DNA from 3 places in the Halomonas sp. AOP30-A1-24 genome. Region 2 is predicted to be linked to each of the others. Evidence: predicted binding sites of a transcription regulator. Region 2 holds the regulator's gene; each other region holds the start of a gene.

Region 1 (2,272 bases), on a different contig from region 2:
TTGACCATGATGTCGTCGCCTGCCACGCCGTGCTCATCTTTCAGAAACGCTTCGAGAATGCGGTTGGTGGTGCGCGGATAGACATAGTCGGTACCCACCAGAGCAAAGCGCTCAATGCCGACTTCGTTAATCAAATACTCGACAGCGGGAATCGCCTGTTGGTTGGGCGCGGCACCGGTATAGAAGACGTTTGCAGACGACTCTTCTCCCTCGTACTGCACCGGGTAGAACAACAGACCATTGAGTTCTTCAAACACCGGCAGCACCGCTTTACGTGATACCGATGTCCAGTTGCCGAACACCACGTCTACCTCATACTGGGCCAGCAGCTCGCGGGCGCGTTCGGCAAACAGCGGCCAGTTGGAGGCCGGGTCCACTACCACGGCTTCCAGCTGACGACCCAGCAGACCACCGGCTTCGTTCTGCTGCTGGATCAGCATTTCAACAGTGTCTTTTAACGTCGACTCACTGATAGCCATGGTGCCAGAAAGGGAGTGAAGGATACCCACTTTGATAGGGTCATCATTGGCTGACGCATGAAACGATACCGAAAGGGCCAGTGCAGAAAGACCCAGCAGTGCCTGTTTTTTCAAGTTCATGTTTCGCATCCCCAAGCTGCAAGCGGGCAGCTAGATATTTGTCATTAATCAGGTGTACTCAATTGCCTGAAAGCGCCTGTAACTCGTCCTGCACATTGCACGATGCGTTCCACACTTTAAAAAAACATAAAAAATTCAACCATATAAAAAGTATACAAGTTGTTTTACAGGAGTTTTCCATCTTTGATTCAGGGTCTTAAAGCACTTCATTGGTGCTAAAGCGGTCTGATTCGCACGATAAAAGTGCATAAAAACTGTCCATTTTTATCCTTTTATCGCCAAGCTTCTGTTTTTAAAACATTTAGCATTTTCTTGGCCTGTGGTTTGCAAAATGACTTGTATACAAGACCATGGATAACCAAGGGCCAAACATGATGACCACACGCGGCTGGACACTCGAACAATGGCGGCAGGCATATAACGAGGGCGCAACCCCGGGAGCCTTACTCGGTGAATTGATCACGCAACTGGCCAAACTTGATAGTGCCGACAATGCCTGGATTTCACTTCTCGACCAGGAGGGGCTGGCTCATGCCCTGGCAGCACTTCAAACACGTCTGGACGAGGCAGACGGCAAGATAGACAAGTTGCCGCTTTACGGCATTCCGTTTGCGGCGAAAGACAACATTGATGCCACCGGGTTTGCCACCACGGCGGGCTGCCCGGCCTACGCCTATCAACCCACCCGTGACGCTGCTCTGATTGACAAGCTGCGCGCCGCGGGCGCAGTACTCATCGGCAAGACCAATCTGGATCAGTTTGCCACCGGCCTGGTGGGTACCCGCTCGCCGTTTGGTGCCGTGGCCAATAGCTTCAATCCTGAAGTGGTGAGCGGCGGCTCGAGTTCTGGGTCGGCGTCCGTGGTGGCACGCGGGCTAGTGCCATTCTCACTGGGTACCGACACGGCAGGCTCCGGTCGCGTGCCCGCTGGCTTAAATAACCTGGTCGGGCTTAAACCCACCAAAGGCCTGTTCAGCATTGATGGTGTAGTACCGGCGTGCCGCTCGCTGGACTGTGTCTCCATCTTCTCGTTGACTGTCAATGATGCCGGGCAGATCGCCGAGCTAATGGCCGGCTTCGAGCCTGCCGACGCTTTCTCACGCAAGGCGCCAAGCGCCCTCCCCCTGGATGCCCCGGCCATACGCCGTCCTGGCCCGCTAGCCAGGCTTGCCATTCCCCAGTCGCCCCAGTTCTTCGGCGACGTGGTGGCTGAAAAGGCATGGCAAACGGCCGTGGAAAAATGGCAAAAGCTTGAAGGGGTAACGCTCGTCGAACTTGATTTTGCCCCCATGCTTGAACTGGCCGCCCTGCTTTATGAAGGGCCGTGGGTAGCAGAGCGCCACGCCGCCGTGGAAACCTTCATGGCCGAACATGCCCAGAACATGAATGACGTGGTGCGCGGCATTATTAGTAACGCGGGTAAATACAGCGCCACCGATACGTTCAAGGCGCAATACCGCAAGGAAGAGCTGGTTAGGGTGATCGATAATCTTTTGGATGATATCGATGGCCTGTTAGTCCCCACCGCCCCTACCGCGCCCACTATCGAAGCGGTTAATGCTGACCCGTTAACGCTCAATAGCCAGCTCGGCACCTATACCAACTTCGTTAACCTGGCCGATTTTTGCGCATTGGCGGTACCCGCCGGGTTCCGCGACGATGGACTGCCTTTT
Region 2 (2,272 bases):
GAAATCAAGAGCATTATTCGCGCCTTAAAACAGCGCCACATTGGCGTGCTAATTACTGATCATAACGTCCGAGAAACACTGGATATTTGCGATATCGCCTATATTGTCGGTGACGGCCACATTATTGCTGGCGGCAGCCCTCAGACTATCCTTGATAACCAAAAAGTGAGGGAAGTTTACCTGGGTGCTGATTTTCGCTTATGAATTTAATTTCACCGCTAAACAGTGATCTGCAGTAAAAATTTTATCAGTGGCATGCTTATTGCACTTGCACAACAACATGACTCGCACTAGGGTGAAGCTTTCCGATTAACGAGTGGTTCTCAGATGGTCATGAAAGCTTCTCTCCAATTGCGTATCGGTACGCAGCTGACCATGACACCTCAGCTGCAGCAAGCGATTGCACTGCTACAGCTATCGACATTGGATCTACGTCAGGAAATTCAGCAGGCACTGGATGCCAACCCAATGCTGGAGCAGGAAGACGAGTTCGGCGAGCAGGCGACCGTCGAAACACCTGACGAGGAGTGGTCAGAAAGCATTCCCGAGGAACTGTCTGTCGATAGCGACTGGTCTGACACTTACCAGGACATGGGTAGCTCTGGCAGCAGCGAAGGCCCCGATTTTGAACGCCAGGCCGCGGGACAAAGCCTGCATGGACATCTCCTTTGGCAGCTGGCGATGACCGACTTTACGGCTCGTGAGCAGCTAATCGCCGAAAGTCTGATTGATGCACTGGACGCCAATGGCTACCTGACGCAGCCGCTCAACGATATCCGCGATGGGTTACGTGCTCAGAGCATCGAAGGTCTCAGCCAGCGAGAGTTGGAAACCACTCTGATGCGCTTACAGCAGTTCGAGCCAACGGGCGTCTTCGCCCGTGACTTGCGCGAATGTTTGATGCTTCAGCTTGCAACGCTCCCCGACGACACGCCCCTACTGGTTCCCGCGCGCCGATTGGTTCGCCAGTTTCTTGAAGCGCTGGGCAAAAATGACATGCGCCTATTAAAGCGCCGCCTAAGCCTGGACGATGAGCAGCTAGACGATGTGATCGGTCTGATCCGAAGCCTGGACCCACGCCCAGGCAGCGCTTATGGCGTCACCGACGATAGCTATATCACGCCCGACCTGGTCGTACGTCATGATCATGAAGGCTGGCACCTGGAGCTAAACCCTGAAGCCCTGCCTCGGCTGCGTATCCAGCCCGACTACGCCAGTTTAATCAAGCGTGCAGACAAGAGTCAGGATAACCAGTTTTTAAAAGAGCACTTGCAAGAAGCGCGCTGGCTAATCAAAAGCTTGTCCAGCCGCAACGACACGCTTCTACGCGTAGGGCGCGAGATTATCACTCGCCAAATCGGTTTTTTAGAGCACGGTGAAGAAGCGATGAAGCCGTTGATTCTTGCCGATATTGCCGAGGCGGTTGAGATGCACGAATCAACCATTTCTCGGGTCACCACACAAAAATATATCCATACCCCACGGGGTGTCTTCGAACTTAAGTACTTTTTCTCAAGCCAAATTAGCGGGCAAGATGGCGCAGACAGCCACTCAAGCACCGCGATTCGCGCCCGGCTTAAAAAGTTGATTCAAGATGAGCCTCCCGGCAAACCTCTTTCGGACAGTCGTTTGGTGACATTACTGGGAGATGGCGGCATCACAGTGGCACGCCGTACGGTGGCGAAATATCGTGAGTCGCTGGGCATTCCCTCATCAAGTGAACGTCGTCGTTTGCGTTAGTCGTTACAAGAGAAATGGCAAAACTCGCGACAGGGGCTTTGCAACACCGTAAAAAGGGTTACAATCGAAATTCAGTCCGATGGATAAGGAGCACGTCAATGCAAGTAAATATCACGGGTCATCATGTAGAACTGACTGACGCCTTGCGTGACTACGTTAATGAAAAACTTGAACGCATCGAACGTCATTACGACCACATCACCACGGTACAAGTCACCTTATCTATTGAGAAGGAGCGCCAACATGCCGCGTGCACCCTTCATGCGGCAGGCGCCGACTTACATGCCGACGCCGAAGATGTCGATATGTATGCCGCTATTGACGCCTTAGCAGACAAAATTGATCGTCAACTCGTTAAGCACAAGGAAAAAGCACAAGCTCGCGCCCAAGGCGCTGGCGTGCGTTAATTCAATGACGTTGGAAACCATCCTCCCCCCGGAGCGCGTACTTTACGACGTGCCCGGGGGCAGCAAAAAGCGGGTGCTGGAGTTTTTCAGCACCTTTATCGCTCAAAATACACCCAGTCTGGATA
Region 3 (2,272 bases), on a different contig from region 2:
TTGTACGAGTTGGTAGAGGCGTTGGTGAAGGCGTTCAGAGCGCGTGCGTGCTTGATCACACCGCCGATGTAATACAGCGCCATTTCCGACAGGCCTGCGTATTCATCACCGGCAAACTGGTTCTGACCATCTTTCCAGAACGACTGGTGAATATGCATACCAGAACCGTTGTCGCCAACCAGCGGCTTGGGCATGAAGGTCGCGGTTTTGCCGTACGCGTGGGCCACGTTGTGGATCACGTACTTCATTTCCTGAACTTCGTCCGCCTTCTTCACCAGCGTATTGAATTTAACGCCGATCTCGTTCTGCCCCGCATTCGCCACTTCGTGGTGGTGAACTTCAACGGTCTGACCAATCGCTTCCAGGGTGTTACACATAGCGCCACGGATATCGTGGAAGCTGTCGACCGGAGGAACCGGGAAGTAACCGCCTTTAACGCGCGGACGGTGCCCCAGGTTGCCGCCCTCTACCTGATTACTGGTCGCCCAGGCGCCCTCGTCGGAAGAAATCTTGTACATGGAACCCTGAATATCAGACTTCCAATGTACTTCGTCAAAAATAAAGAACTCAGGCTCCGGACCGAAGAAAGCAGTATCGCCCAGGCCGGTGGACTCCAGGTACGCCTCAGCGCGCTTAGCAATAGAACGCGGGTCACGATCATAGCCCTGCATCGTGGCTGGCTCAATGATATCGCAACGCAAAATCAGAGTAGCGTCTTCGGTGAAGGGGTCGAGGAAAGCAGTGCCATCTTCCGGGCGCAGGATCATGTCGGATTCGTTAATGCCTTTCCAGCCCTCGATTGAGGAGCCATCGAACATTTGACCATTTTCGAAGAACTCTTCGTCTACATCGCGGGCAGGCACGGTAACGTGCTGCTCTTTACCACGAGTATCGGTGAAACGCAGGTCCACCCACTTAACATCATGTTCTTCAATTAGCGCGAGAGTCTTGGCTGACATTGTGCCTCCGATATGGGCGTGGCTTAAAGCATGTAACAGTAAGCTATCGATAAAAGTGTTATTAGACAAACCCCGTCATTCAATAAAGTACGTGCCTGACAGGCCTATCCTTTTTGTTCGCTTAACATTTGCCTGAAATTGAATCACACATCGCCTAGTGATCGTTTCAAACCGGCTATTGTTGTAGCACGCCGAGAGGCATCTGCCTACGGTGGCTAGCCGCTGACAAGTATAATGCAGAGAACATGCCAACCCTGCACCAAAATGACCGGAACAATTACTAACTTGTTGTTTTAATGAATAAAAAATCTGCGCCTACTTGCCTCTCTATGACGCATAAATATTTCCCGAGGCTTTTAAACACACACGGAGCTGTTTTTTTGACCCAAAATAGATCAAACATAAGCATAAACGCACCTAATTGGTGCATGGAAAGATAGTAGAGCGCCCCTCTCGGCTTCCAACCCACCGCACGGCGCGTCAACGCCCTATACTTTTAGCCGCTTGCCAAACATCATGGCCCCGGCTTTTGTGGTGTTCGCCATTTTACTGAGCAGGATAGAGCCCGTGGCACCCATTACTATCAGCAGCAGCACGTAAACCGTTATAGGCAACGCCAACGGCATCACCAACACATCGGTAATGGCAAAAAACATGGGGTGCGCCAGGTAAATACCAAACGAATACTGGTTGATATAGCGCACCCAGCGAGGCGCTGTGATGTCTTTTAAATAACGCATCGCTACAAGCGTTGAGAGCATGAACAGCGGTATCACCCACACTTCCTTGGATGAGAACTGCAGCCACCCCGCCACGCTGGCCGCGACCAGCAGACAAACCAACACGACCAACCACAAAGGCCACGACAGGTACTGCATCCATAAAGGCCGCAGCGGTGCCTGGACTCCACTATCAAAGGGGTAGTAACGCACCAGCACCAGGGCCAGAAAGAACAGATATATCCAGCCCAGAGGAGCCACCCAGAGCAGATACCCCGGCAGCGCCACACCCAACCAATACGCCACTCCCCAGTACGCCATACTCACCCAACAGCTCACCCACAGCCACGGCACCGGGTTAAAGCGCCACAGCTGCCAGCGGGTAAACAGCCAATAAGCGATATAAAACTGCATGGCGATAATCAAAAAATAACCGTGCCACCCGGCGAAAACAAAGTACGCCAGCGCATTAGCGACAAAGCCTACCGGCTCCCCTGCCACGTATAGCCGAACCCACTCGGCCGTCGAGTAGATAAAGCCATATACCAGATAAGGCAGCATGACGTACTTTACCCGTTGGGCCAAAAAGCCAGG

Evidence for each region. Region 2 encodes sigma-54, which starts transcription at its own class of promoters, with help from an activator protein. Its sites were predicted from a motif close to TGGCACNNNNNTTGCTNT; they were not measured.
Region 1: a site for sigma-54 is predicted at 913-930, ahead of atzF (allophanate hydrolase). Genes of this name have one in related genera too.
Region 3: a site for sigma-54 is predicted at 1,193-1,210, ahead of glnA (glutamate--ammonia ligase). Genes of this name have one in related genera too.

What each region holds. Positions count from the first base shown of each region.
Region 1 is NZ_JBQSXL010000006.1:59,626-61,897, forward strand. Features, by position in the region: gene urtA (urea ABC transporter substrate-binding protein) at 1-599, opposite strand, end outside; gene atzF (allophanate hydrolase) at 971-2,272, shown strand, end outside.
Region 2 is NZ_JBQSXL010000002.1:121,210-123,481, forward strand. Features, by position in the region: gene lptB (LPS export ABC transporter ATP-binding protein) at 1-204, shown strand, start outside; gene ACT3TJ_RS01785 (RNA polymerase factor sigma-54) at 328-1,740, shown strand; gene hpf (ribosome hibernation-promoting factor, HPF/YfiA family) at 1,839-2,147, shown strand; gene ACT3TJ_RS01795 (PTS sugar transporter subunit IIA) at 2,152-2,272, shown strand, end outside.
Region 3 is NZ_JBQSXL010000001.1:92,162-94,433, forward strand. Features, by position in the region: gene glnA (glutamate--ammonia ligase) at 1-959, opposite strand, end outside; gene ACT3TJ_RS00460 (acyltransferase family protein) at 1,448-2,272, opposite strand, start outside.